Regions from separate parts of the Herbaspirillum sp. VT-16-41 genome, predicted to be linked through region 1. Evidence: predicted binding sites of a transcription regulator. Region 1 holds the regulator's gene; each other region holds the start of a gene.
What was found. Region 1 encodes FliA, which starts transcription of late flagellar genes. Its sites were predicted from a motif close to CTAAAGTTTNNNNNNNNNNNGCCGNTA; they were not measured.
Positions count from the first base shown of each region.

Region 2: BTM36_RS09845 (DUF5610 domain-containing protein) is a predicted target of FliA. The motif match lies at 9,003-9,029, and genes of this name have one in related genera.
Region 3: motA (flagellar motor stator protein MotA) is a predicted target of FliA. The motif match lies at 5,175-5,201, and genes of this name have one in related genera.

Region 1 is NZ_MUXB01000114.1:108,962-118,843, forward strand. Features, by position in the region: gene BTM36_RS15775 (chemotaxis response regulator protein-glutamate methylesterase) at 1-647, shown strand, start outside; gene cheY (chemotaxis response regulator CheY) at 825-1,220, shown strand; gene cheZ (protein phosphatase CheZ) at 1,213-1,872, shown strand; gene flhB (flagellar biosynthesis protein FlhB) at 2,236-3,411, shown strand; gene flhA (flagellar biosynthesis protein FlhA) at 3,414-5,522, shown strand; gene flhF (flagellar biosynthesis protein FlhF) at 5,519-7,003, shown strand; gene BTM36_RS15805 (antiactivator of flagellar biosynthesis FleN protein) at 7,038-7,838, shown strand; gene BTM36_RS15810 (RNA polymerase sigma factor FliA) at 7,844-8,581, shown strand; gene BTM36_RS15815 (flagella synthesis protein FlgN) at 8,811-9,269, opposite strand; gene flgM (flagellar biosynthesis anti-sigma factor FlgM) at 9,300-9,620, opposite strand; gene flgA (flagellar basal body P-ring formation chaperone FlgA) at 9,806-9,882, opposite strand, start outside.
Region 2 is NZ_MUXB01000099.1:295,831-305,712, reverse strand. Features, by position in the region: gene BTM36_RS09890 (beta family protein) at 1-73, shown strand, start outside; gene BTM36_RS09885 (sce7726 family protein) at 70-855, opposite strand; tRNA gene BTM36_RS09880 (tRNA-Phe) at 1,181-1,256, opposite strand; gene BTM36_RS09875 (UbiH/UbiF family hydroxylase) at 1,342-2,574, shown strand; gene BTM36_RS09870 (DsbC family protein) at 2,758-3,525, shown strand; gene pth (aminoacyl-tRNA hydrolase) at 3,595-4,173, opposite strand; gene BTM36_RS09860 (Tex family protein) at 4,397-6,748, shown strand; gene BTM36_RS09855 (hypothetical protein) at 7,046-7,489, shown strand; gene BTM36_RS09850 (hypothetical protein) at 7,560-7,979, shown strand; gene BTM36_RS09845 (DUF5610 domain-containing protein) at 8,154-8,903, opposite strand; gene BTM36_RS09840 (deoxyguanosinetriphosphate triphosphohydrolase) at 9,374-9,882, opposite strand, start outside.
Region 3 is NZ_MUXB01000083.1:61,430-71,311, forward strand. Features, by position in the region: gene cheA (chemotaxis protein CheA) at 1-2,017, opposite strand, end outside; gene BTM36_RS06765 (response regulator) at 2,071-2,436, opposite strand; gene BTM36_RS06770 (hypothetical protein) at 2,567-3,121, opposite strand; gene motB (flagellar motor protein MotB) at 3,194-4,132, opposite strand; gene motA (flagellar motor stator protein MotA) at 4,199-5,059, opposite strand; gene BTM36_RS06785 (class I SAM-dependent methyltransferase) at 5,235-6,029, opposite strand; gene flhC (flagellar transcriptional regulator FlhC) at 6,133-6,744, opposite strand; gene flhD (flagellar transcriptional regulator FlhD) at 6,919-7,236, opposite strand; gene BTM36_RS06800 (cystathionine beta-lyase) at 7,905-9,083, opposite strand; gene BTM36_RS06805 (hypothetical protein) at 9,218-9,586, opposite strand; gene rimO (30S ribosomal protein S12 methylthiotransferase RimO) at 9,646-9,882, opposite strand, start outside.

The sequences.
Region 1 (9,882 bases):
AGGCCGCCACCCCCGGCGAGGCTTTGCCGCAGATCCGCAATCCGCTCACCAGTAGCGAAAAGCTGATCATCATCGGTGCTTCCACCGGCGGCACCGAGGCCATCAAGGAATTCCTGATCCGCATGCCTTCCGACTGCCCCGGCATCCTGATCACCCAGCATATGCCCGAAGGATTCACCCGTTCCTTCGCCCAGCGCCTGAACAACCTGTGCAAGATTTCCGTTGTGGAATCGGCCGGCAACGAGCGCGTGCTCCCGGGGCACGCCTATATTGCACCCGGCCATTCCCACCTGAAGCTGGTGCGCAGCGGCGCCAACTACATGACCCAGCTCGACCAGGGCCCGCCGGTGAACCGCCACCGGCCGTCAGTGGATGTGCTGTTCCAGTCGGCTGCGACCTGCGCCGGCAAGAACGCCGTGGGCGTGATCCTGACCGGTATGGGCAAGGACGGCGCACAGGGCATGCTGGAAATGCGCAATGCCGGCGCCTACAACTTTGCCCAGGACGAGGCCTCCTGCGTGGTCTTCGGCATGCCCCGCGAAGCCATCGCCATTGGTGCGGCGCATGAGGTTCTTTCACTGCAGGCCATGCCGGGCAGGGTACTGGCGTGGCTGGCGGAACACGGAAGCCGTGCCCTGCGGGTTTGAAGCCGCGCGATACGCTTATTGTTCTGCCAAATTTGCTGTTGCTGCACTACAATGCGTTGCATATGAGAGGCAGCCTGAGGGTTCACCTCAAGCTGGGAAGATAAGAAGGATTCGGTTCAAGTGAGCCTAGGCACTTGCCGTTATCCACGAATTCAATTGTTCAGATGGAGTCTTAGCATGTCGGGTCCCAATACCAAGTTCTTAGTCGTCGACGATTTCTCGACCATGCGCCGCATCGTGCGCAATCTGCTCAAGGAATTGGGCTACACCAATGTGGACGAGGCCGAAGATGGCGTGCAGGCGCTGCAAAAGCTGCGTAGCGACCAGTTCGATTTCGTCGTCTCCGACTGGAACATGCCCAACATGGATGGCCTGACCATGCTGCAGGAAATCCGCAAGGACCCGGCCCTGTCCAAGCTGCCCGTGCTGATGGTCACCGCCGAAGCCAAGAAGGAAAACATCGTCGCTGCTGCCCAGGCGGGTGCCAACGGCTACGTGGTCAAGCCTTTCACCGCGGCCACGCTGGATGAGAAGCTGGGCAAGATCTTCGAAAAGATGGCTGCAGGTGGCTGAGGTGGAAGGCGGCCTCAATCCCGCCCGTACCGCGTCCACCGAGGGTGCCGCGGTCAGCGAAGAGGTATTGGTCCGTATCGGCCACATGACGCGCAACCTGCACGACAGCTTGCGCGGTCTGGGCTTCGACCGCCTGCTGGAGCGCGCCGCCAGCGACATGCCCGACGCGCGTGACCGCCTGGAATACGTGGCCCGCATGACCGAACAGGCCGCCCAGCGTGTGCTCAATGCCACTGAACTGGCCAGCCCCTTGCAGGAGCGCATCCACGACGGTGCCGGCGAGCTCAAGGCGCAGTGGGAAGCGGCTACCGCCGGCAGCTTCTCGGAAGCCCAGTACCGCGAACTGGGTGCCCGCACCTCGGCCTTCCTGGCGCAGGCTGGCGAAGACAGCAGCGTGACCAAGCAGCAACTGCTGGACATCATGATGGCGCAGGATTTCCAGGACCTGACGGGTCAGGTCATCAAGCGCGTCACCAAGCTGGCACACGACCTGGAGTCGCAACTGGTGCAACTGCTGGTCGATTACTCGCCCTCGGAAACCAAACGCGAAGATACGGGCCTGCTCAATGGCCCCCAGATCGACCCGGCCGGCAAGGATGTCATCGCCAACCAGGGGCAGGTCGACGATCTGCTGGAGAGCCTGGGCTTCTGATCCTGCGGGTATCTTCATCGAAGGCCTTGCATATTGTCTGATGGGCAATATGCAAGGCCTTCGTCATTGTTGCTTGTCTAGCATGTCGTGGAAATGCCACGTATCCCATTCAACATGCAAATCTGACTTTGCTTTGTATCGCCCATGCCCGAAGAAGCGTGCGGTACACCGCCTTCGAGACGCGCCGTTCTGTCCAAGGCAGAGCCTGGGGCTTTTGCCTAGTCCGAAATGGGGGACGTTTTCGCCCCTATTCCCGTGATGATGGCGCCTCCCGGTCGCCAATAATCCTAGCCTATTGTTCTAGAAATCCGTCCAGCGCACGCGACGCCGGGGGGCAAGCAGTTTTGCAGGGGGATACGGCGGATGGCCGAAGACAGCGATATGGAGCGGACAGAACCCGCCACGAGTAAACGCATTGAGCGTGCTCGTGAGCAGGGTGATGTGCCGCGCTCGCGCGAGCTGGCCACTTGCCTGATGCTGCTGGTGGGCGGCAGTTGCGTCTGGGCCTTCAGCGGCCCGGTCGTGACCAGCCTGGACCGCATCATGGTCGCTACCCTGAGCATGGAGCGTGCCGCGGCCTTCGATCCGGTGGTGCTGTTCAACATGCTCAGCGCCCATCTGCTGGATGTGGCCATTGCCATGATCCCCATCGCCTTCATGATGACCCTGGCTGCCATGGCCGCGCCCCTGATGCTGGGCGGCTGGCTGTTCAACGTCGAATCGCTGGCGCCCAAGTTCAGCAAGCTCAATCCCATCAGCGGTTTTGGCAACATGTTCTCGGTCAACTCCCTGGTCGAGCTGGGCAAGGCTGTCCTCAAGACGCTGCTGGTGGGGACCGTTGCCTGGTTGGCCATTCGCGGCCAGATTGATGCCGTGCTGGGGCTGGGCGTGGAATCGCTCAAGACCGCCGGCGCCCATTCGGCGTATCTGCTATGGGTGAGCTTCATCACCATCGTGTCGGCGCTGATCCTCATTGCCGTACTGGACGTCCCTTATCAGATCTGGAACTACGGCCGCAAGCTGCGCATGACGCGTGAAGAGGTCAAGCAGGAGCACAAGGAATCCGAAGGCGATCCTCACGTCAAGGGCAAGATCCGCGCAATGCAGCGCGCCATGGCACGCCGCCGCATGATGGCCGAGGTGCCTACCGCCGACGTGGTGGTGACCAACCCGACCCACTATGCGGTCGCGCTGAAATATACCGAAGGCAAGATGGGTGCACCCAAGGTGGTGGCCAAGGGTGCCGACGACATCGCCGCCAAGATCCGCGAACTGGCGCGCGAGCACAAGGTGCCGCTGCTGGAAGCACCGCCCCTGGCGCGCGCCTTGCACACCCATACCGAGATCGGCGACGAGATCCCCGAAGCCCTTTATACCGCCGTGGCCGAGGTGCTGGCCTACGTGTTCCAGTTGCGCACCTTTGGCAAGTTCGGTGGCGACCGTCCGGTGGAACCGACCGACCTGGCCGTGCCCAAGGACCTCGATCCGGCCACTGCCCCTCCCAAGACACGCGGCCCCAAGAATAGAAGCAGGCAGTAACGATGGCGACCAAACTCAATACGATGAAAATTCCGGCCTGGGTGCCGATCAAGAGCGGCAAGGCCTTCGCCGCGCCGATCCTGATCGTCATGATGCTGGCGATGATGGTGCTGCCGCTGCCAGCCTTCATGCTGGACCTGCTGTTCAGCTTCAACATCTCGCTCTCGGTGATTGTGCTGATGACGGCGCTCTATACCGTCAAGCCGCTGGATTTCATCGCCTTCCCGGCGGTGCTGCTGGTGTCGACCATGCTGCGCCTGTCACTGAACGTGGCCTCGACCCGGGTCGTGCTGACCGAGGGCCATACCGGCCCGGACGCCGCCGGCAAGGTGATCGAAGCCTTCGGTCACTTCCTGATCGGCGGCAACTACACGGTCGGTATCGTGGTGTTCGTGATCCTGACCATCATCAACTTCATGGTGGTGACCAAGGGTGCCGGCCGTATCGCCGAAGTGGGTGCGCGCTTCACCCTGGATGCGATGCCGGGCAAGCAGATGGCGATCGACGCCGACCTCAATGCCGGCCTGATCGGTGAGCCGGAGGCCCGCGCCCGCCGCAAGGAAGTGGCACAGGAGTCGGAGTTCTACGGTGCCATGGACGGTGCCTCCAAGTACGTGCGCGGCGACGCCATCGCCGGCATCATCGTGACCGTGGTCAACATCGTCGGCGGTCTGGTGGTGGGGATGGTCCAGCACGACCTGGCCTTCGACGCCGCACTGAAGAACTACACGTTGCTGGCCATCGGTGATGGCCTGGTGGCGCAGATTCCCTCGCTGATCATTTCGACGGCCGCCGGTGTGGTGGTCTCGCGCGTGGCCAACGACCAGGACGTGGGCGGCCAGCTGATCAACCAGCTCTTCGCCAAGCCGGAAGTGCTCTACATCACCGCCGTCATCATCGGCGGCATGGGCCTGATCCCGGGCATGCCGCATATCGCCTTCCTGCTGCTGGCGGCTGCCATGGGCGGTGGCGCGTATGCCATCAGCAAGCGCGTCCAGACCGCCAAGGCCGAAAGTGCCGCCGCCACCCCGCAAGCCGCAGCAGCTGCGGCCGCGCCCGCCGAAGGCGAGGAGGCCAGCTGGAACGACGTCATGCCGGTCGATACCCTGGGCCTGGAAGTGGGCTACCGCCTCATCCCGCTGGTGGACAAGGGGCAGGGCGGCGAACTGCTCAAGCGCATCAAGGGCATCCGCAAGAAATTCGCCCAGGAGGTCGGCTTCCTGTCGCCGCCCATCCATATCCGCGACAATCTGGAATTGAAACCCTCGGCCTACCGCATCACCCTCAAAGGCGTGGAAGTGGGCAATGGCGAGGCGCATGCCGGCCAGTACCTGGCGATCAACCCGGGCATGGTGACCGGCCCCTTGCCGGGCATGATGACTTCCGACCCGGCCTTCGGTCTGCCGGCCGTCTGGATCGACAACAGCCTGCGCGAACAGGCCTCGACCATGGGCTATACCGTGGTCGACGCCGGCACCGTTGTCGCCACCCACCTGAACCACCTGATCACCACCCATGCTTCCGAGCTGCTGGGCCGCCAGGAAGTGCAGAGCCTGCTGGACCACCTGGCCAAGGAAGCGCCCAAGCTGGTGGAAGATCTGGTACCGAAGATGTTGCCCCTGGGTACCTTGCAGAAAGTGTTGCAGAACCTGCTCACCGAAGGCGTGCACATTCGCGATATGCGCACTATCATCGAAACCTTGTCCGAGCACGCCGCGCGCATCCAGGACCCGACCGATCTCACGGCCATCGTCCGCATCGCGCTGGGTCGGGCCATCGTGCAACAGATTTTCCCGGGCGAGAGCGAGTTGCCGGTCATGGCGCTGGACTCCAAGCTCGAACGTCTGCTCATGCAGGCGCTGCAGGCCAGCGGCGACACCGGCGGTATCGAGCCGGGTCTGGCCGATTCGCTGGTGCAGCAGACCGAAATCGCGGCGCAGCGCCAGGAGCAGCTCGGCTACGCGCCGGTACTGCTGGTGGGGGCGCCGCTGCGCACGCTGATGGCACGCTTCCTGCGTCGTGCCATGCCGCAGTTGCGCGTGTTGTCGCACGCTGAAGTGCCAGAATCGAAAACGATTAAAGTTACCAGCCTAGTTGGAGGGCAAGCATGAACGTCAAGAAATTTATCGCCAATTCTTCTCGCGAGGCCTGGCGTCAGGTCCGCGAGGCGCTTGGCCCGGATGCCGTCATTCTCTCCAACCGCAATATTCCCGACGGGGTGGAGATCCTGGCCATGGCCAACGAGGATATGACCACCCTGGTGGCGCCCACCGGTGCGCGCGAAGCTGGGGCTCGCCCGCAGGCGGCCTCGCTGCAGCAGCAATCCGGTCTGCCGCCGGCGCAGCAGCCCAAGCGTCCCGCACTGCTGTCTTCGCCGCTGGCGCAGCAGCCGGCCCGCGCCCTGCGTACCGAGCAGGCGCCCCTGCTGGACCAGCCGGCCCAGGGTCGGGCGCCCGCCCGCGCAGCAGAAGCTGCACCCGGCCCCGATGCGCGCGTCTGGCGCAGCCGTCGTGCCGGCAGTGCCGCGGCCCAGCCGCCAGCGGCCGGGGCTGCTGATGCTGCCGAACAGGATCAACGTCCGCGTTCGGCGCTGCCTGAATTCGACGGCAAGGACTACGACGAGATCCTGTCCGAGGTGATGAGCGAAATCCGCTCCATGCGTGGCGTGCTGGAAACCCAGCTGGCCGAGATTTCCTGGGGTGGCGCGCAAAAGCGCGAGCCGCTCAAGGGCATCGTCCTGAAGGAAATGCTGGCCGCCGGCTTCTCGGCAAGCCTGTCGCGCCTGATCACTGAAAACCTGCCCTCCAACTCCAAGTCGCAGGACATCATGTTCTGGGTCAAGTCGGTCTTGGCGCGCAACCTCAACACCCTGGCCAACGAGAACGAACTGCTGGAAAACGGTGGAGTCTTCGCCCTGGTCGGCCCCACCGGCGTGGGCAAGACCACCACCACTGCCAAGCTGGCTGCACGCTGCGTGATGCGCCATGGCTCCGGCAAGCTGGCCTTGATCACCACCGACGGCTACCGTATCGGCGGCTACGAACAATTGCGCATCTACGGCAAGATCCTGGGTGTGATGGTGCACTCGGTCAAGGACGAGACCGACCTGCGCATCGCCCTGGAAGAACTCAAGGGCAAGCACACCGTGCTCATCGATACCGCAGGGGTAGGCCAGCGCGACCAGATGGTGGCCGAGCAGGACGCCATGCTGGCCGGTGCCGGCGTGGACATCAAGCGTCTGCTGTGCCTGAACGCCACTGCCACCGGTGGTACCCTCAATGAAGTGGTGCATGCCTATTCCAGCTCCGGTCTGGCCGGCTGCATCATCACCAAGCTTGATGAAGCTGCCACCATCGGCAACGTGCTAGACGTGGTGATCCGCCACAAGCTCAACCTGCACTACGTCGCCAACGGCCAGCGCGTGCCGGAAGACCTGCACGTGGCCAACAAGCTGTACCTGGCAGACCGTGCTTTCAAGCAGAAACGCGAGACCGCCCCTTTTGAATTCCAGGAAGGCGAACTGCCCGGCGTGATCGGCCCCACCGCGATGTCCATGAACGATAAAGGTTTGCGCGAGGTGAGCTTTGGCTAGTTACGATATCGACCAGGCAGCCGGACTGCGCCGGATGCTGGAGCGTCCGGTCCCCCGACTGTTCACTTTCTTCTCGGTGCTGGGTGAAGAAGAGAAGAGCGCCATGCTCATCAATATTGCCGCATCCCTGTCGCAGGCCAAGCATAACGTGCTGGTTGTCGATGGCGACGTGGCCAGTACCGGCCTGCTGACCCGCATCGGCCTGCGCCACGACGTCGCCACCCTGCAGGAAGTGGCGCGTGCCGAACGTCCCTTGCGCGAGGCCACCCGCATGCTGCCCGAAGGTTTTGCCATGGCCCGCATCGCCCGCCGTACCGTGCCGGCGGCCAGCGATCCCCAGGCCGGACGTCTGGCCGAGATTTTCGACAGCCTTATCGAGCAGGCCGAAATCACCCTCGTCAACGGCGTGCTGGCCAGTGACCAGTCGCTGCCGGTGCCGACCATGGAAATGGGCGAGATCGTGATCCAGGTCTCGACCACGGCCACCTCGATCAAGGCCGCCTACGTGCTCCTGAAGAGCCTGAGCGACCGTATCGGACGCCGTCCCTTCAGCCTGATCGTCAATGACGCCACCGAGGCCGAGGCGCGCACCGTCTACGCCAACATGGCCCAGGCCGCCAGCCGCTATCTGGCAGCGCAGTTGAATTTCCTCGGCGCCATCCCGGCCGACGACCATATCCGCCGCGCTACCGGCCAGGGGCGGGCGGTGATGGATGTGTTTCCCTTTGCCGGTGCGGCGCTGGCTTTCCAGCGCCTGTCCAAGCAATTCACGGCGGCCGATACGGCCCGCAGCACTTACGGAATGGCAACCGATGGTGCAAGCCTGGGAGTGTGACGTGCATGTATAACGTCAAGGGAAAAAAGGGCAAGAATGATGTGCTGGAGCAGCATGCGCCGCTGGTCAAGAAACTGGCGCATCAGCTCAAGGCCAAATTGCCCCCTAGCGTAGAGGTGGACGACCTGATCCAGGCCGGCATGATGGGCTTGCTCGACGCCGTCAACCGCTACGAAGAGACCCATGGCGCGCAGTTCGAGACCTATGCCGTCCAACGCATTCGCGGCGCCATGCTCGACGAACTGCGCAGCAGCGACTGGCTGCCGCGCAGCATCCGTCAGAACGCCCGCAAGGTAGACGAAGCCATGCAGGCCTTGCTGCAGCAGCTCGGTCGCCAGCCGCAGGAAACCGAAGTGGCGCAGCACCTCAAGATCAGCCTCACCGAGTATCAGTCGCTGCTCAGCGAATGCGGTGGGCACCAGTTGATCTACTACGAGGATTTCCACGACGACGATGGTGGTCATGAACATTTCCTGGACCGCTACCAGACCGCCGAGTCCGATGACGACCCGCTGCAGAACCTGATCAACGGCGGCTTCCGCGAAGCCGTGGTGGATTCCATCAAGGCCCTGCCCGAGCGCGAGCAGATCCTGATGGCCCTTTACTACGAGCAGGAAATGAACCTCAAGGAGATCGGCGCCGTCATGGGCGTGTCCGAGTCCCGTGTGTGCCAGCTGCATAGCCAGGCGATCTCACGCATGCGTTCCTATCTGCGGGAGCATTCGTGGAGTGGGGTGGCCTGAGAAGTGATTTGCGTCCGGGAGGACGCGCTCCGGCATGCTCTAACGGCTCCTTCGGGAGCCGTTTTCAATTCCATCGAGCTCTTGTGTGCCGCCTTGGGTCTGACCCAGCTTGTGCTGAGCAGGTAAAGCTTGAGGCACCTGCACGGCACAAAAAAAGACCCCGAGGCATGGCACTCGGGGTCTTTGAATCTGCGGCGATTGCGCTCGTGGCGCTCGGCTTGGAGGGTGGTCAGACCACGCCAAGCCTGCGGCCGGAAGATTTGATGCTGTTCTGTCCATCCGGTCCGTAGAAGTTGCCGGTGCCGGTCTTGCCTTGCAGGATGGTCAGTGCGCTCTGGTTGATCGAGAGTTTCTTGCCGATCAGCAAGCCATTGACGCGGTTGAGCTCCTTGGCATCCTGGGCCAGTTCGAACAGGCCGGCCCAGACGTCCTTGTCGGCGTCGCTGCCGTGTTCGTTCATCCACTGCTGCATGCCGGCCTCATCTTCGCTGTAACCCAGGCTGCCCAGCAGGCTGTGGCGGTTACCGGCCAGCGTGGCCATGTCGGAAACGATGGTGGCTTTTTCGGAAATGATGTCGGTCAGGCCTTCGGCGGTGGCTTCAGCCAGCAAGGCCTGTTCCTGATTCAGTTTTTCGACCAGGCGGGACAGGGCAGCGTGTTCCAGAGGCAGGTTGCTGGCCGGATTCATGCGGGTCATCCTGTGCGAAGGCAGTGACGATCAGGCCGGACGGGCGCTGATCAGGGTCTTGACGGTGTCGATCAGGCCATTGGCCACTTTTTCCGGATCGATCTGGAAAGTGCCGTTGGCGATGGCAGCCTTGATTTCGGCCACTTTCTTGGCATCGAAACTGCTGCTGTTGCTGTTGACCTTGGTTTCCAGCGACTGATAGGTGCTGGACAGGCGCACGCTATCGGAAGTGGCTGCAGTGGCCGCGGCACCATTGCCGGCAGCAGCGCCGGCGGGGGCGTTGTTGCGAGGCTGGGCCTGGGTCTGCTCGCTGTTGAGGGCAGCGGATTTGAGGGCGTCGTTAACGTTCACGGCAGTATTCCTTGTAGGGTGGGGGCGCATCGCACCCGCCTGTCGTATGGATTATCGGCCAGTTCTGCGCAAACTTTAACATCCAGGGCGCCAAAATGACGAAATGGGAGAAATTTTCTTCACATTTCCGACGCGCAGCTGCAGATCCCGGCTAGACAGTCCTTTCTCTTCAGGATTGCCCTCTATCAATAGTTGATTTCCAGAATGCCACCCGCCTTGGCGATGCCGCTGACCACTTGCCCGGCGGCGGTCCGCGCCTGTG
Region 2 (9,882 bases), on a different contig from region 1:
GTTGGAATTTTTAGAGGCAGCGAATGCTATGCCTCCGAAAGAAGATAATGGAGATGAAGAGAGCTGGATTTAGTTATTTTGAATCGGGACCAAGATATGCCGAGGCATGTCTTCTGGTATATCTCCGTCCGGAAATAAACGGGAAAAATCTAGTTCGCGGTGATGATGCTTGTTTGGAGCCGTTAGGTATTTTGCGAAAAGGGTGTCGAGTTCTTTTCTTTTCGTTTTGCTTTTACTTAAGTTCGCTATATCACCAGGATGCGTTTTTTCTCGTTGCCGAAGTTTCTGGAAATTTTGAAAAGTCGTACGGTACCGATTTTTTATAGATTGAATCGTAAAGCGCCGCAGGGACGCTAGCGAATTATCTAGCGCCAATGTTGTAAGTTCAGATCGTGAATATGATCCGAGGTTAAATTCCACCTTGTTCTTGAGCAGCAGGGTTAGCTCTGATTTCAACAAAAAATCACACAATAATTTTTTATCGGAGATTTCCTTGATTTTTCCTGGGCGTCGAATTTTGAGCTGCACAGAATCAGACCGGAGTTCCTCGGCTTCCCAAATGCCAACCTGCGACGGTGTGTTTTCTAGAGCGTAGTCAATGAATTTTGAAGAAAGCACTAAGGTTACTTTGTCAAATCGCTTTAGATAAACTGCCAGCTGCCCATCCAATCGCTTCAGTGAGTCCAGATCGCTTTTAATTTCAAAGGCCTCTAAATGACCATTGGCAATTACTATATCGGCTCTCCGTTCCGCATTTCCCACTGACATTTCATTAATTAAGACAGCATCGTGCCTCTGCAGTTTTGCGAACAATTTGTCGATGACGGCGGCCTTAATATCTTGCTCGTTTAACACGGAAAGCACCCTATTGGCAGATAGCAGAATGACTCATGAAATCTAGGTGTAAATCAGAGTTTAAGCCAGAAGTGGGATTTAAGTTGGTTTTGGTCTTCTTAGCGAAGTCTTGCTTGGCTTTTATTTCAGTTAGATCGCACTAACTTCTCTCATTTGAGGCCGGAGGTGCAAATTTTCTACTGCGATCCCTGACTCTGATTGACAACAGGAGTAAGAGTTTTTTATAAAAGACAGCAGTCCAAGAATGGACTGGAGCCAAGGATTTTCCGTCCCGGAAATGAAAAACGCCAACCGCTAAGGGCTGGCGTTTTTTTTGGAACATTCTTGGTGGCCCGGGGCGGAATCGAACCACCGACACAAGGATTTTCAATCCTCTGCTCTACCAACTGAGCTACCAGGCCAAGACGGACAAGTATAGCGGCTTTGAAGAAATATGCAAGTCCTTTTTGAAAAATAGTTTCCGCCACCCCGTTTATAATCGCCGACATGAATACCAATTCACATTCCCCATCTTCCTCGCCGGCCGCGGCTGGCACTGATATCTGCATCGTCGGTGACGGCGCGGTCGGCAAGACGGCGGCGCTGGGGCTGGCGCAGGCCGGCTTCAAGGTGACCCTGCTGGCGCCACCGCCCAAGCCCGCCGCACCGGACCCGGCCAGCTGGGACGTGCGGGTCTATGCGCTGAACCATACCGCGCATCGGCTGCTGTCCTCGGTCCGCGTCTGGGATGCCATGGATGCCGCGCGCATCGCGCCTGTGGATAACATGACCGTCCACGGCGACGGCCTGCCGGAAAAGGCGCAGCCCGGCCTGCTCAGTTTCGATGCCTACGCCGCCCGCACCGATGCCCTGGCCTGGATCGTCGAAGACCGCAATCTCGACCAGGCGCTGGACGCCGCCCTGCGTTTTGCGCCCAATGTGCGCGTGCTGCAGGGCCGCGCCACGGCGCTGGCGGTCAGCGGCGAGACTGCCACGCTGACGCTGGAATCCGGCCAGGCCCTGTCCGCTTCACTGGTGGTGGGGGCCGATGGCGCCAATTCCTGGGTGCGCGGACAGTGCGATATCGGGCTGGATTACCGCTCCTATGGCCAGAACGCCATCGTCACTAATTTCACCTGCGAGCTGCCGCATCGCGGCGTGGCCTATCAATGGTTCAGTCCGACCGAGGGCGTGATCGCGTTGCTGCCGCTGCCGGGTAACCGCGTCTCGCTGGTGTGGTCCGCGCCGCAGGCGCTGGCCGAGCAGCTGCTGCGCCTGCCGTTGTCGGCACTGGCCGAGCGTCTGGCGCAGTGGGCCGCGCCCGTGCTGGGGGCGCTCACTCCGCTGCAGCCGGAGGTGGCCAAGGCTTTCCCGCTGCGCCTGATCAAGCCGCATGCGATGATCGCGCCGCGTGTGGCGCTGATCGGCGATGCCGCCCATGTGGTCCATCCGATGGCCGGGCATGGCATGAACCTGGGCTTTGGCGATGTGGCCGCGCTGATCGATATCCTGCTCAAGCGCGAGCCCCAGTACGATTGCGGCGATGACCGCGTGCTGCGTCGCTACGCCCGCGCCCGCAAGGAAGAAGTATTGCTGATGCAGATCGCCACCGATGGTCTGCATCGGCTCTTCTCCACCGAGGCCGAGCCGGTGCGCCTGGTGCGCAATATCGGCATGAGCCTGGTGAACCGTCTGCCGCTGCTCAAGCGCCGGCTGATTGCCCACGCGTTGGGACAGTGAAGCGCGGCGATTTCAGGTAAGGTAGTGGCCTTTGGCGAGACAGCAGGGCTGGTTGGGCCTGCCGTTGCCGGAAAAACTGCCCCGCGATTTTTTTTGAGAGACATCTGCAACCCCAGTCTTTGCAAGGCTTTGCGGCCGATGCGTCAAGGATTGGGTGTGCGTTTGATTTGAATCAGGACGAGTATGAAAAAATTTCTGACCGCCGGTGCGAGCCCATTGCGCCATCTGAGCATGGCGGCATTGCTGCTGGTTTCCACCGTCGTCGGCGTGAGCGCCCATGCGCAGGCCGAGGCGGCTGACAGCACCGAGGCCACCATCAAGAAGCTCATCGAGCCGCGGCTGGGCAAGGATGCCAAGGTCGATGCGGTGACCAAGACGCCGTATTCCGGCCTCTATGAAATCCAGATCGATGGCGACGTGATCTACACCGATGCCAAGGCCCAGTACCTGTTCATCGGTCGCGTGGTGGATGCGCAGAGCTACCGCGACTACACCAAGGAAAAGATCGATTCGCTGAACCAGGTCCCGTTCTCGGGCCTGCCGCTGGACAAGGCGATCAAGACCGTCAAGGGCAATGGCAAGCGCGTCATCGCCATCTTCGAAGATCCCAACTGCATCTACTGCAAGCGCCTGCACAAGACCCTGCAGGAAGTGGACAACATCACCTACTACACCTTCCAGTACAACATCCTCTCGCCGGATTCCATCGTGAAGTCGCGCAACATCTGGTGCGCGCCCAATCCGAGCAAGGCCTGGAACGAGTGGATGGTCAACGGCAAGGAAGCTCCGGCAGCGGCGGCCTCCTGCAATGCGCCGCATGAGGATGTCCTGGCACTGGGCAAGAAGCTCAAGGTGACCGGCACGCCGACCATCTTCTTCACCGACGGTTCGCGCATTCCTGGCGCGGTCGATGCCAAGGGCCTGGAACAGAAACTGTCTTCGCTGAAATAAGTCCATGACGCACGGGAGCGCCTCGCAGGTTGGGGCGCTCCTGTTGCGTTGTGGTTCAGCGCATCAGGCTCATTTCCCCGTATGCAGTTCCATCATGGCGGCCTCGAACTTGCCCTGCACCAGCAGGGGGATGACGTTGAGGCTCTTGTCCAGGGCGTCGTTGATGAGCGCCTGTTCTTCCTTGCGCGGCCGGTGCAGTACGAAGTCGGCGACCGGCTGTTGCAGTCCCAGCGTGCGCGGATGACCGATGCCCAGGCGCAGGCGCCAGTAGTCCTGGGTGCCCAGTGCGGCGGTGATGTCCTTCAAGCCATTGTGGCCGCCGGAAGAACCGCCTTTCTTGATCTTGGCCGCGCCCGGTGGCAAGTCCAGTTCGTCATGCACCACCAGCACTTCGTCCGGATTGATCTTGTAGAAGCGCGCCAGCGCGCCGACCGACTGGCCGGAGCGGTTCATGTAGGTCTGCGGTTCCAGCAACCACACCTCATTGCCGGCGATGCTGGTCTTGCCGGCCAGGGCGTTGAAGCGCTGCTCGCGGCTCAGGCGGACCGGACCGGCGAGGTTGTCGACCAGCCAGAAGCCGGCGTTGTGGCGGGTTTGTTCGTATTCCGGGCCGGGGTTGCCGAGACCGACGATGAGACGGATGGTCATGTTGCAAGAAATGAGGGGCTGCACGAGGCGGAAGCGCCGATTATCCCGGCTTTGGCCGCCGCCGTCCAATCCCCCATGGCCCGGATGCGCCCGTGCCGCCTGCCTTCCCGTGCAATCAGGCAATGTCAAGATTGGCGCGGGTGGCTGAATTGCGTATCATCCAACGCTTGTTTTTCTTCACCGCATAACTGCTTAATTGCTTAACTGTTGACTGGGTTTCACCATGCTGCCTTCTATCGAACAACGACTCGCCCTTGAACTCGCCGCCAAGCCGGTTCAGGTCGCTGCCGCCATCGCCTTGCTGGACGAAGGTGCCACCGTCCCCTTCATCGCCCGCTACCGCAAGGAAGTCACCGGCGGCCTGGACGACATCCAGCTGCGCCTGCTGGAAGAGCGCCTGCGTTACCTGCGCGAGCTGGAAAGCCGCCGCGCCGCGATCATCGCGTCCATCGAAGAGCAGGGCAAGATGACGCCGGTGCTGCTGGACGCCATCACCCACGCGGAAGACAAGACCCGCCTGGAAGATCTCTACCTGCCCTACAAGCCCAAGCGTCGCACCAAGGCCCAGATCGCCGCCGAAGCCGGCCTGACCGAGCTGGCCGATGCGCTGCTGAATGACCCGGGCCTGAACCCGGAAGAGGAGGCCGCCAAATACATCAAGGCCGCCTTCACCACCGACAACGGTGACAATCCGGGCGTGCCCGATACCAAGGCCGCGCTCGATGGCGCGCGCCAGATCCTCATGGAGCGCTTCTCGGAAGATGCCGAGCTGCTGCAGAGCCTGCGTGAGTACATCACCGAACATGGCGTGGTCGAATCCAAGGTGATCGATGGCAAGCAGGACGCTGGCGAAAAATTCGCCGACTACTTCGATTACTCCGAGACCTATTCCACCATCCCTTCGCACCGTGCGCTGGCGCTGTTCCGTGGTCGCCGCGAGGAGATGCTCAACGTTGTTCTGCGTCTGGACAGCGAAGAAGAAAAGCCGAAGTGGGATGCGCCCCATAATCCTTGCGAAGGTCGTATCGCCTCGCGCTTCGGCGTCTCCAACAAGGGCCGCGCCGCTGACAAGTGGTTGTCCGACACCGTGCGCTGGGCCTGGCGCGTGAAGGTCTTCATGCACCTGGAAACGGAGCTCATGACCAACCTGCGCGAGAAGGCCGAGGCCGAGGCCATCAACGTCTTCGCCCGCAACCTGAAGGACCTGCTGCTGGCCGCGCCTGCCGGCCCGCGTGCCACCATGGGCCTGGACCCGGGGCTGCGCACCGGCGTCAAGGTCGCCATCGTCGATGCTACTGGCAAGGTGGTCGCCACCGATACCATCTACCCGCACCAGCCGCGCAACGACTGGCACGGTTCGCTGCACACCCTGTCGCAGCTGGCCGAGAAGCACAATGTCTCGCTGATCTCGATCGGCAACGGTACCGCCTCGCGTGAAACCGACAAGCTGGCACAGGACCTGATCAAGCTGCGTCCCGAACTGAAGCTGACCAAGATCGTGGTGTCCGAAGCGGGTGCGTCGGTGTATTCCGCCTCGGAATTCGCTTCCAAGGAATTGCCGGATCTGGATGTGTCGCTGCGTGGCGCAGTCTCGATTGCACGTCGTCTGCAGGACCCGCTGGCCGAGCTGGTCAAGATCGATCCCAAGTCCATCGGCGTGGGTCAGTACCAGCACGATGTGAGCCAGTCGCAACTGGCGCGCTCGCTGGATGCCGTCGTGGAGGATTGCGTGAACGCCGTGGGCGTGGATGTGAACACCGCTTCCGCTCCGCTGCTGGCACGCGTGTCGGGTCTGAACGCCAGCGTGGCACAGAGCATCGTGTCGTATCGGGATATGAAGGGTATGTTCAGCTCGCGTGCTGCCTTGCGCGAAGTACCGCGCCTGGGTGACAAGACCTTTGAACAGGCGGCCGGCTTCCTGCGCGTGATGAATGGCGAGAACCCCCTGGATGCGTCGGCGGTCCACCCGGAATCCTATCCGCTGGTGGAAAAGATCCTGGCCGACATCAAGAAGGATGTGAAGAGCGTGTTGGGCCAGACCTCGCTGTTGAAGGGCCTGACCCCGGCCAAATATGCCGACGAGAAGTTCGGCGTGCCCACCGTCACCGACATCCTCAAGGAGCTGGACAAGCCCGGCCGCGACCCGCGTCCGGAATTCACCACCGCCACCTTCAAGGAAGGCGTGGAAGAGATCAAGGACCTGCGTCCGGACATGATCCTGGAAGGCGTAGTCACCAACGTGGCGGCCTTCGGCGCCTTCGTCGACATCGGCGTGCACCAGGATGGTCTGGTGCACATCTCGGCGCTGTCCAACACCTACGTCAAGGACCCGCACACCGTGGTCAAGGCCGGCCAGGTGGTCAAGGTCAAGGTGCTGGAAGTGGACGAGAAGCGCAAGCGCATCGCCCTGACCATGCGCCTGAACGACACCGCCCCGGCCCCGGGTGCACGCAACGAGCAACGTGGTGACCGCAACGATGCGCGTCGTCTGTCGCAGCACCAGAACCAGCGTGGTCGTGAGCAGGCACCGAGCAACAATGCCATGGCAGCGGCGTTTGCGAAACTGCGCGGTTGATGTGACGCACTAAGTGACGCGCTGATCGCCTTGCCTCGCAAGGCGCCGTAAAAAGGACAGGCTGTTCCTCTCGGAGGAACAGCCTGTTTTTTATGGGCGATCTGGATTGCAGGTTTGCGATCTCCAAGTATTTTTATTTATCGCGCCTAAAGTGCGCTCTCGCGCTAAAGAGTGTCGCGACTTCATTAACATGGCTGCCCTTCCGGTCCTTGCCTGACGATGAACTGAATGTGCCTCACATGGCCTCACATCACTTCCCTGTGGACCGGTTACCCCCGATCCGACAAGGAAAGCAGCATGGAAGCAACGAACGCATTTCGACTGGAATATCCCCGGCTCATGAAAGCCTTGCTCGCTCTCATCACGTTCAGCACGGTGACATCGATGTTCGGCTTGATCAGGCCAGGGCTTGACCTTCTGGTCTTCATCAATTTTCTGGTGCTGGTCGTGATGCTCGTCGTTCCGTGGTGGCACTATTCCAGCCCCAGTTGCATCGGTGAGGCATTGGTGAAGATACTGAGCGTAGTGCAGGGCATCGCCGGTGCCTGGTATATGGCTGCGTCGCTCGAGCCCATCCTCTTCGGGGTGCCGGGGCCGGGGAAATGGCTGGCGCTGCTGCTTGCGCAACTGTTCAATCTGGCATTTTCCTGGATGTTCTTCAAGGCCGCGACCGTATGCCGCATTGAAAGTGGAGCGCAGGCGACCATGGAATGGCTGAAAGATCTTCCAAAAGACCGATAGACGTAGGTGGCCGGGCTACCTGGAATTGTTTCAGGACCTGGTTCGCGCTGCCCGCTCAACCGGGACGTCCATGTCCTATCCCTATGTCCCTACCTACCAGCGAACGCGCTGCCACATCATGAAAATCGTAAAACTGAAGTATCCGAGGCTGCTGGGCTTTGTCATTTTGATGCTGGCGTCGCTCGGGTTAGGCTCATTGCTTGCGACACATGGTTTTTCGTTGCTGCTGGTTGTTCTGGCCGGAATGCTGCTGGTGCATTACTCGCGGCCAAGCCTCGTGGGTTGGGTACTTTTCATCTGCTTCATCGTGGCACCGGTGGTGGTCCTCGGCGTCATTGCATTTAGCTTTTTCGAGTTCAGCCGAGCTCTCCGCGGGTTTCGCGATCCTTACGAAATTATCTTCATATGGGCTGCCGCAGCGACCGGCGTGGCAGTGTTGATCGGCTTTGTCACCCAGGTGCTGAGAGTCGGCAATGAGGACGGCCAATGAGCAGTGGAACCGGCGTGCCAGGACTGCCAAAGTGGTTCGCCTAGCGCGCGAAAGCGATTGCGCCGGATTCGGAATCTGCGATTCCACTGTGCGTCCGGAAGAGCAGAGAAAAGGAGGCGGAGGCGTCCATCGGCATATCGCCGCAACGATACTCCGCCCTATCTGCGGTCAGAGTCAGGCAGTTGTACTGATCCGCGTCTGGCTCACCGATACCGAGATACTGACGGTGGTCTCGCTGGCAACCACGGTGCCGCCCTGGCCATCACCGTTGTCAGTGCTGCCTTCACTATCGCCACCATCCTGCTTGCCACCCTTGACATTGTTGATGAAGTCATTCAGCGACTTCTGCACGAGGTCATAGGTCTTGTCGATGTTGCTGGCGATGTCGCCCTGCAGGACGCTCAGGCTTTCCAGGATGTCACGTGCTTCCTTGAAGCCCTGGTCGACGCCCTTGAAGATCAGGTTCATGTAGTCGTCGATGTTGGCGGCGTCTTCCTTGTCGGGATTGTTCTGCTTGTAGAGCTCGAACATGTTGGTGATGAAGGAGACGATGCGTCCGGCCGTGCCCTCCGGCGAGTTGTCCTGGGACGCAGCGTTCTGCACGGCATTGTCGCCCAGCTGCGGGCGCAGAATGTCGTTGATGTTTTCGATGGCGGTCTTGTAGACCAGCGACAGGGGATCGTTACCGCTCTGCAGTGACACCTCCAGCGAGGACTGGACGATGGACAGGTTGAACTGTGCCTTGGCGCCTGCTTCGGTCAAGAGATTCGCTTTTCTGGCTTCGGCGATCTTGTCGTTGCTGGTGCCGGACGCACTGCCAGACAAAGCGGTGCTGTCGCCGCTGGCGGCGTTGGCGGAGTTGGAGGAAGTGGTGCTGGGCAGCAGGGTTTTGCTGTCCAGGCCGGTGGTGTTGCCGATGGCCATGACGGTCTCCTGTAGAAAAAGGGGATCCGGGCATCAAGGGGGAAGACGGATCCACTGGAAATGATGGTGCGTCGGATGACGAACCACTCCATTCCTGCATAACGGCCCGGTCGTGACGGACTTGATATTGACAAAAATTAACAGGTGTCAGTTTCCCAGTCCGGGTGGTGCCACTTGCTCCGGTGGATTTGTTCGATCTGACGAAAAGCCTTTACTGTAAAGGCTTTGCGGCGAGCCGATGCGGGTCGATACGGTGGCTCTCACGATAAAAAATTTTTCAGAAAAAATGTAACGAAATGTCCGACCCGTGGTGGCAGGCGGATTTCATTTGCAGTGATGCAATGAAATCACGATGACATGCTGCCAAGGACGAGCTGAGAGAAAACGCAGCGTATCGAAACGCCGCGTTCAGCGACGATGAGGATGTAGATATGGATGTGGATGTGGATGAGCTGGAAAGCCTGCTCCGCTCATTCCATGACGAACAGGCGACGATGTTCGCGGATGGCGTAACGGTCGGTCATGCCGGCGATGTAGTCGGCGACCTTTCTTGCCTGCTTGTCCAGCTGCTGGGCGTCATCATGCATTGCCTTGACTTGATAGTCCGGTGGCAGCAGGCTGGGCTGGCCCATGAAGGCAGCAAACATCTCGGCAATGATGCGCCGCGCCTTGGCGGTCATGCGGTTGACCTGATAGTGACGGTAGAGCTTTTCACGCAGGAATTTCTTCAGCACTGCCGCTTCGCCGGCCATGGCATCGGAGAAGGCAATGAGCGGCGGGGCGTTGCGGACATCCTCGATGTCGCGTGGCGCGAGCTCGGCGATGCGCACGCTCGCGGTCTGGATCAGGTCGACGATGAGCGCGTTGATCATGCGGCGGACCGTCTCGTGGATCACGCGGCGACCGGTGATGCCGGGATAGGTCTGTTCGACTTCGCGCAGATGGCGGGCAAAGAAATCCACTTCGCTCATCAGCTCCA
Region 3 (9,882 bases), on a different contig from region 1:
CGAAAAGTGCCGCCTTCTTTCCATCTGACTCCAGAATGACCACCAATCCTTGCGAGGGATCGGTGAAGGAGGGTTCGATGTTGAAAATCTGATAAAGCGGGATCAGGGGCAGGTATTCGCCGCGTACGCGCAGCACCTGGCCCTGACCGGAAATCTCTTTGATATCTTGCGCCAATGGCTGCAAAGATTCAACCACATATCCCAGCGGCAATATGTAGACTTCTTCACCAATCCGGATCGACATGCCGTCCAGGATGGCCAGCGTCAGCGGCAGCGAGATCGAGATGGTGGTGCCAAAGCCCTTGCTGGAGCGGATATCCACCGCCCCACCCATGGCCAGGATGTTGCGCTTGACCACATCCATGCCCACGCCACGCCCCGACACGTCGGTGACCTGTTCCGCAGTGGAGAAACCGGGCTCGAAGATCAGTTGCCAGACCTCGGCGTCCGACAGGTTGTCGGTGACCGGCATGCCCTGCTGCTTGGCCTTGGCCAGGATCTTGTCGCGGTTCAGGCCACCACCGTCGTCGGTGACCTCGATGATGATGTTGCCGCCCTGATGTTCGGCAGACAGGGATAGCACACCTGCCTCACTCTTGCCGGCGCTGCGACGGGCATCCGGCAGTTCGATACCGTGGTCGATGCTGTTGCGCACCAGGTGCGTGAGCGGATCGACGATACGTTCGATCAGGCCCTTGTCCAGTTCGGTCGCGGCGCCATGGGTGACGAATTCGACCTGCTTGCCGAGCTTGTGCGCCAGATCGCGCACCATGCGCGGGAAGCGCGAAAACACATAGTCCATGGGCATCATGCGGATCGACATCACCGATTCCTGCAGATCCCGGGTATTACGGCTCAACTGGCTGACACTGTTGAGCAGGTGCTCATGCTGCATCGGATCCAGCTTGCCGACACGCTGCTCGATCATGGCCTGGGTGATCACCAGTTCGCCGACCAGGTTGATCAGTTGGTCGACCTTTTCGATGCTCACGCGGATCGACGAGGACTCCGGTCCCTGGGCGGCGCCCCCCTTGGCGGATTTCTTTTCCGAGGAGGCATGCTCGCCATGCAGATGGGCGTCGTCGTGATGGCCGTTGGCACCATTGGTGCCATGGGCGGCGGCAGCGTGGGCGCTCTCCGGCTCAGGCTTCTTGGCGCTGATGTCCAGCGGCACGAAGGGAGCGAAGAAGCCGTAGCCCTGCTCGCGCTCCTTGTCTTCCACGGTGGTCTGGTTGTCGAAGAAACCGTAGCCCTGGGCGCGTTCGCGCTCTTCCTGGGTCACGAAGTTATCGAAGAAACCATAGCCGCGCTCTTCATCGGCGGTCTTGCCGGGATCGACAGCCTGCGAAATCTTCAGATCGGCCACATTGACGATGAAGGCGCAGATGGCGACCACGTCATCGATCGGTTCGGCCGTATCGAGAATGAAGACCCAGTTTCCTTCGGCAGACTTGGTCTTTTCAATCTTGCCCAGCATGGACAGCTCGTCGGCCAGCGCCTCGGCGTCCTTGTCGGCGATGACCGGCATCTCCAGCCGATAGCGACGGGCGCCGTCGGGGCCCACCATGGCCGCGGCCGCGGCCGCAGCCGGTCCTGCAGCAGCCCTGGGAGTGCTCGCGCTGGAGCTCTTGCCCTGCGACAGGGCTTCGAGCAGCATGCGTACATCACCCACGGCATCCTGATCCACCTCGGCGCCATGCTTGTGGCCGTCGAGCATGGACTTCAATACATCCTTGGCCGCCAGGAAGGCGTCCACATGTTCCGCGGTCAGGGCCATCTGACCCTGGCGGATACGGTCCAGCAGCGACTCCAGTACGTGCGTGACCTCGGCGATGTCGGTCAGACCGAAGGTCGACGAGCCGCCCTTGATGGAATGCGCGGCACGGAACACGGCATTGAGGTCCTCCGGATCGGGCGAGGCCACATTGACGGCCAACAACAGCTTTTCCATTTCCGCGAGCCCTTCCTCGGCCTCGTCGAAAAAGACCTGGAAAAACTGGCTCATATCAATGCTCATGCCTGGGCTCCATGCTGGATGCGGTTCGTGTCGTTCTTGTTATCCCGGCAAGATCAGCCGATCACCTTGCGCACTACCTCGGTCAGGCGCTGCGGGTCGAAGGGCTTGACCAGCCAGCCATTGGCGCCGGCCGCCTTGCCCTTGGCCTTCATCTCGTCACTGAACTCGGTGGTCAGCATCAGGATCGGCACCCGCGCATAGCTGGTCAGCTCGCGCAGTGAGCGGATCAGGGTCAGGCCATCCATGCGCGGCATGTTCTGGTCGGTCAGGACCAGGTCGAAGGTATGCGTCTTGGCCTTTTCCAGCGCGTCCACGCCGTCAACCGCTTCGGTCACGTTGTAACCCGCAGCCTTCAGACTGAATACCACCATCTGGCGCAGTGACCCGGAATCATCTACTGCGAGAATCGTTTTGGACATCGTTACTCCCTGTTTCTTCAATAAGGCTCATGCGCATGTGCATTATGCCGCAGCTCCGGCCGCCGACCTATTGCCCTGCGCCCGGCCGGAATGACCTAGTTCAATCTTGACCCACTCAGCCCGCAAAGGCTTAGAACAACTCGATATCGCCGCTTTCCATGCGTGTCTGGCGCACCGCTTTCCACAGCCCGGTATCGAGCACGGTCAGCCGCTCCTCCATCGCCTGCACGGTGCTGGCCAGCAGCTCCCTGAGTTCCTCGTCGGTCTGCCCCTGCTCCGGTACGATCTCGAAACTGTTGGCGCTCAACACCCCCAGCGCTTCACGCAGGCCGATCACGCGCCGCACGATACGCTCCAGCAGCTGGCTGGTCATGTCCTGGAACTGCAGACCGGTGACCGCCGCGTTCACATGGTGGCTGACCTGCGCCTGGGTCGCCTTGAGCTGTTCGATACTCTCGCTGTCGAACTCGCCCGTGCCATTCATCAGTCCCTCGAGGATGGTCTGCTGGGTCTGCACAGAACGGTGCAGCTCCATGAAACTGGTACCCAGCTTGCCGATGGCTTCGCCCAGGAGAATGTTGGTCTGGACCAGGTCCGACTCCACTTCCGTCAATTGGCGGCTGCCGCCGCTGGCAGTATCGAGCAACAAGCGCTTGAGCTCCTGCAGCATGGTCTTGGTCGGCATATCCAGCTCTCTTCCCCTGTTCAGTTGGAACACTTCTGCTTCAATGGCAAATCCCCGCCCGTCACGCCTGCCTCAGTTCTTGGGCGGCGCGGTCAAACCCTGCTGAATGTCGTCGTCGCTGGCGTCGGTGGGCACGTTCAGCGAGCCACTATCCTTCTCGACCAGTTCCTCGGCCTTCTTGTTCATGACGATGATGCTGATGCGACGGTTGATGGGGTTGAACGGATCTTCCTTGTCCAGCAGCACCGCCGAGGACAGGCCCACCACCCGCAGCACCTTGGATTCGTCCATGCCACCGGTGATCAGCTCGCGGCGCGATGCATTGGCGCGGTCGGCCGACAGTTCCCAGTTGCTGTAGCCCTTCTCGCCACGGGAATACGGCGTGGCATCGGTATGCCCGGACAGGCTGATCTTGTTGGGGACATCGTTCAGGGTGCGCCCGATCTCGTGCAGGATTTCCTTCGTATAGGGCTGCAACTGGGCGCTGGCCAGGGCGAACATGGGACGGTTCTTCTCGTCCACGATCTGGATGCGCAGGCCTTCAGAGGTGATGTCGATCAACAGCTGGTTCTTGAACTGCTTCAGCGTCGGATTGGAATCGATGGCCTTTTCCAGGCGCGACTTCAATTGCTCCAGGCGCGAGCGCTCGGCACGCTCCAGTTCCTGCTGGGCCTGCTTGAGGGTCTGCTTGCGCGTGACCACGTCGTTCTCGCCCTTGCGCAACTGGCCGTCCTGGCGGGTCAGGTCCTTGCCGCCGCCCGGCAGCACCGTATTGGCGTCGCCGCTACCGGAGCCGCCGGCCATGGCGACCTTCAGCGGTGTCTTGAAATATTCGGCGATGCCGTTCAGGTCGCCCTTGGCAGTCGAACCCAGCAGCCACATCAGCAGGAAGAACGCCATCATCGCGGTCACGAAGTCGGCGTACGCGATCTTCCAGGCGCCGCCGTGGTGACCACCGCCGCCCTTCTTGATCCGCTTAACGATTATGGGACGTAGCCCTTCGTCGGCCATGCCTTACTCCTGCTCAATGCTGATGTCTGTGTGAATCGATGCGCGTACCATCCGCCAACGGCAGGATTACTTGCTCTTGGCCTGCTTGACGTGCTCTTCCAGTTCCAGGAAGGTCGGACGCTCGGTCGAGAACAGGACCTTGCGGCCGAATTCGATCGACAGCGCCGGCGCGTAGCCATTCAGGCTGGCCAGCAGCGTCACCTTCACGCACTGGTAGATCTTGGTCGATTCGTGCAGCTTCTGTTCCAGCAGGCTGGACAGCGGACCCACGAAACCGTAGGCCAACAGAATACCGAGGAAGGTACCCACCAGCGCGTGCGCAATAAGCATACCCAGCTCGGACGGCGGAATACCCACCGATTCCATGGTGTGCACCACCCCCATCACCGCGGCCACGATACCGAAAGCCGGCATGCCGTCACCCAGCTTGGCGATGCAGTGCACCGGAATCTCCCCCTCGTGGTGGTGGGTTTCGATTTCGTTGTCCATCAGGTTTTCGATCTGGAACGCATCCATGTTGCCCGACACCATCAGGCGCAGGTAGTCGGTCATGAACTCGATGAGGTGATGGTCGGCCAGCACGCCGGGGTACTTGCTGAAGATGGGGCTGCTTTCCGGCTCTTCGATGTCACCTTCGATGGACATCAGGCCTTCCTTGCGAGACTTGGTCAGGATCTCGAACAGCAGCGCCATCAGCTCCATGTACAGCGCTTTGGTGTAGGTCGAGCCCTTGAGGACGGTCGGCAAGGCCTTCATCGTAGCCTTGATCGCCTTGCCGTTGTTACCCACCAGGAACGCGCCACCCGCGGCGCCGCCGATCATCAGCAGTTCAAGTGGCTGAAACAGCGCCCCCAGATGGCCGCCGGACAGGGCAAAGCCGCCGAAGACGGAGCCCATGACAATGACATATCCGATAATGACTAACAAAGTGCCTGCTCCCGTCCCAGTGGCGTTGCATGTATTTTCACGTTCGTCAGATTACAGGTATTCCAATCAAGCAAATGAGGGAATACATATCCGAAAAACGCCCTTCCTTTTCGATTTACGGCTCAATCCGGGCAAACTTGATACGTCGCGTCTCGCATTGCGTCACTTTATGCGCTCACATGCGCCAGCCATGCAGCACCGGCCCCTCCCCCTCGGGCTGGATCACCAGGTCCGGCGTGGTCCCCGGAATATGGAATTCGTAGCTCAGTAACAGCGTCCCCGGCCGCATTTCGGCCCGGGCCTTGTGCCACAGGGCCAGCATGGCGGCTGGCGAAAGATAGGCGAACACCACGTCATACTCTGCGAAATCGAGCAACAGATAATCGCCCCGCACGAAGCGGCAACGATTGCCGGCCAGCGCCGCACGCAGGCGGCTCACCAGCCAGGGCAAGGGCGCGATCTCGATGCCGGTGAATTCACTTTCAGGCCGACGATGCGAAAGATCCAGCACCGCGCCACCCAGGCCGCTGCCGATATCCATGAAGCGGATCGCCCGTCCCTGGGGCAACAAGGCGGCCACCGCATCCCAGGCATTGCGGCCGGAGGGATAGAACGGCACCTGGCTGCGGAAGGTGGACCAGAACAGCACCAGCATGAACAGGAATACCGCCAGGAACAGCCAGGGCGGCAATTGCAGCCGCCCTACCAGCAGCGCCGCCAGCGGGAACACCAGCAGGATCAGCCACCACCACACGGCCATGCGGCGCAGACGTGCCAGCAGCGCGGCAATCGCACCGTGCAGCACGGAGGTTTGCAAGGGAGAAAAGGGAGAAAGACCGGCGCGCTGGCACAGCACGTCGATCACGTTGGCGCCCACCAGGCCCAACACGAACAGCAGCAAGGCCTGGATCGCCGGCGCCTGCAGCAGTGGCCTGCGGCGGGCGCCGGGGTGGTTCTCTAGGTCAGACATCTAGACAATCGGCCTCATTCTTCCTGGCAGAGTAGCAGCGCCACTGTCACGGTCAAGCGGCCGAACCGCGACCGCATCGACAGCGATGGCGCAGCACTGCGGATCAGGCAACGGCCGCCAGCACCGGCTCGGCGACCATCGGGGCGGAGGCTGCCACCGGCAGGGCTTCCACCAGACCCATGACCACCGCATCCTTGGCCTTCTTGGTCTTGCCAGCACGCGAAGGCATGTGGCACAGGCCGCACAGATAGTCCTGATGCAGGTCCAGTCGATGCACCACGAAGTGGCCGCCGCACTTGCAGCAGGGCGTGGTCATGAGCATCTTGCTTTCGAAGAAGCGCACCAGCGTCCAGGCCCGCGTGAGCGAGAGCACCGGCTCGCCGGCATCGCTCTGACCGACCTGTTCCAGATAGAGCTTGTAGGCCTTCATCACGGCTTCGATGCCGCTGATGCGGGCATGCTCCACCAGATAGCGGTGCACGTTGATGAACAGCGACGAATGGATATTGGGCTGCCAGGTGATGAACCAGTCCGTCGAGAACGGCAGCATGCCCTTGGGCGGCGAGACGCCCTTCAATTCCTTGTACAGCTTCAGCAGGCGCTCGCGCGACAGCGAAGTTTCCGATTCCAGCAACTGGAGGCGCGCCCCCAGGTTGATCAGTTCAATGGCCAACTGAATTTCCTGCGCCTCTGTGACAACGCTCTTTTTAGCCATGGTGCTACCCCCCGGTGATTTCGTAGTGACACTGCCTGACCCCTCTCCATGTGCACAAGGCAGATGGACATCAGGCTGCAAATCCAAGACACAAACTCATTAACTGCTACGGTACGTCTTCCCCTCCGGCGCATTGACCCCTGCCCGCGCCGGTCCTGCTCTTGTCTTGTTGTTTTACGAAATTTGTTCGCTGGGCTGACAGGCCATCAGGATGGCTGCATGCGACTGGGCCAGGCTTTTGTCCTTGTTGTAATTGGTGAGCATGCCGAGGATGGCACCATCGTCGAAACGGAAGCGCGTCAACATCATGTTGGTCGCGGCCAGTTTCATGATCTGGGCATTGGACAAACCCTCGATCAGATCGGCGATCTCTGCGCTGATACCCAGCCGGAAGATTGCGGTCGGCTTGTCCTGACGGATCATCTGCTGTGCCAGCATCAGATAGCTCAGGTTGGCATCGCGGATCTCCGCCATCATGTCGTTGGTATTCATTTGCACCCCACCTCGGTAAGAACTCCATACTGCTCTGTGCTGCTCTCGGCTGCATTGAGCTGCTTACAATCGCTTACATTTACTTGACTGCAAGCCAATTCTGAGGGGGGGCGGACAGGCGGGAAATTAGACTTGATCGGTATTTTTCGTCCGAAACAAAACCAACAGGCTTGTCAGACTTTGTCTTACAAGAAGACCTATTTCGCCTGCAGTTTTGATGCCAGGGAAATGAACAGCCAGAGTCCTTGCGACTTCCGGCGACAATCAGGAATTTCCTGATCAAAAGGTTTCTTGACCGAAATGGCTCAACAAAATTAGCACCAAAGCAACAAAATAAATTGTAAATTTTGGCGGTTTTCTTGTGCCATGTTGCTGTGTAACGACTAGCTCAGCCGCATTTCTTCTTCGACTGCCGAGCTAAACTGTAGTTTCCTTCAACAAGGGGCCGCAGAAAAATTGCAATGTTTTACGCGGTCTGACATTTTTTGCGCCACTGCACGAGAAAATGCGAAGCGGCCCAGCGGTGTGAGGATGCCGTATCAAGAATGACTAGCATTTTATGACCGGCTGCCCAGCACCAAAACGAGAAACAGAGGCAACATTTACCTTTATTCAATTTCTGGACGGCAAACCCGGTGCAGACGCACCGCGCCGGGTTGGCTCGACGCTTACATGCGTGCCAGGGCCTGTTCGATATCGGCGATGAGATCTTCCGGCGACTCCAGGCCGATGTTGAAGCGCACCAGCTGCCCTTCTCGCATCCATTCCCGGCGCATGCCCCGCATCCGGTATGGCACGCACAGGCTGTGTGCACCGCCCCAGCTGTAGCCGATCTTGAACAGGCGCAGGCTGTCGACAAAGCGGTCGGTCTGCTCTTCCACGTAGCGCTGATCGAAGATCACCGAGAACAGGCCGCCTGCGCCGGTGAAGTCTCGCTTCCAGTGCGCATGGCCGGGGCAATCCTCGAAGGCCGGGTGCAGCACCGAGACGATCTCCGGACGCTGCTTCAACCACGTCGCCACCTTGCGCGCGGCCGCATCGTGCGCCTCGAAGCGCAGGCGCATCGAGGACAGGCTGCGCAGCACCAGATAGACGTCGTCCATGCCCACGCCGAACCCCAGGCGCATGTGCGCCAGCTCCAGCTTTTCATTGAGGGCCTGGTCACGCACCATCACCGCGCCCATCAGCACATCAGAACCACCGGACTGGTACTTGGTGACGGCTTGCATGACGATGTCCACGCCATGCTCGAAGGCCTTGAAGGCCAGGCCGGCGGACCAGGTATTGTCGATCGCCACCAGCACGCCCCTGGCGTGGGCCGCCCGGCACAGCGCCGGAATATCCGGCACTTCCATCGATACCGAACCCGGTGCCTCGGTCCACACCAGACGGGTATTGGGCATGATCAGGTCGGCCAGACCCTCACCAATCATCGGGTCATAGAATCGCGCCGTGATCTGGAAATCACGCTCCAGCCACTGGCCCAGGTCCTTGCTGGGCCCGTAGACGTTGTCGGGCAGTAGCACATCGTCGCCGCTCTTGAGGAAGGCGAAGTTGACCATGGCGATGGCGGCCAGCCCGCTGGGCGTAACACGACAGTAATTGCCGCCCTCGATCTCGGCCAGCCGGGCCTCCAGCACGAAACTGGTGGGCGTGCCGTGCAGGCCATAGGTGTAGCCCAGCTTTTCTCGCCAGTCGCGCGAGCGCATCGCCTCGACGTTGGGGAATACCACCGTGGAAGCGTGATGGATGCCCACCGGGAAGGCCTCGAAACCGTCAGGGGCGCGATAGCTGCTGTGGATCAGGGAAGTTTGCGGCGTGAGAGAAGTCTCTTTGGGGTCGGACACGATTCTGCCTCTGAAAACGAGACGCGCAGCGAAGGGCTGCGCGCAAAGGCATCACTATACGCGCAGCCTGCCGACACCGAAAGCCGGCGTCAGCAAATCACGCGATCAAGGGTTCGGAGACGATCAGCCCGGCCTCAGGGCAGTTGCAACGCGAATGGCTTGGTGACGGCACCATCGGCACTGGACCAGGTACCGGTGATGGACTGGCCCTGCCGATGCCCTTCCCACTGGCCCGACACATCCTTGCCATTGACTGATTCTTCCATGATGAAATCATCGCCATCGACCTCACCGGCAACCAGGATGTCAGGCGATCCGCCAAAGAAGAAGTAACGCCCTTCCACGCCGTCCTCGTTCTTCTTCGGTTGCAGCGAAAGCTGGATGTCGCGCCCGTCGATCTGGCCACGCAGCACCAGCGCATGGGTCATCAGCAGCTGTTGCAGCGAACCCTCCGGAGCGCTGGCGGCCGGTCCTGGCCTGGCGGCCCAGGTCGATGCCGGCATGAGGACCGAGCAGGACAGCGCCGCCACCAGCAGGCTGCGCATCAGCAAACGCTGCGCCTTCACTCGGCCGCGCCCCACAGGTCGTGAGCATCGGCGGCGGTAATGCGCACGTCCACGAACTGGCCCACTTCCAGCTTGCGATGCGGCTCGAAAGGTGGCTTCACATAGACCACGCCGTCGATTTCCGGCGCATCGGAATAGGTGCGGCCGGTACCGCCGTTGCGGTCCACCTCGTCGATCAGCACGCGCAGCGTCTTGCCGACCTTGGCCTGCAGGCGCTTCTTGGAAATCTCTTC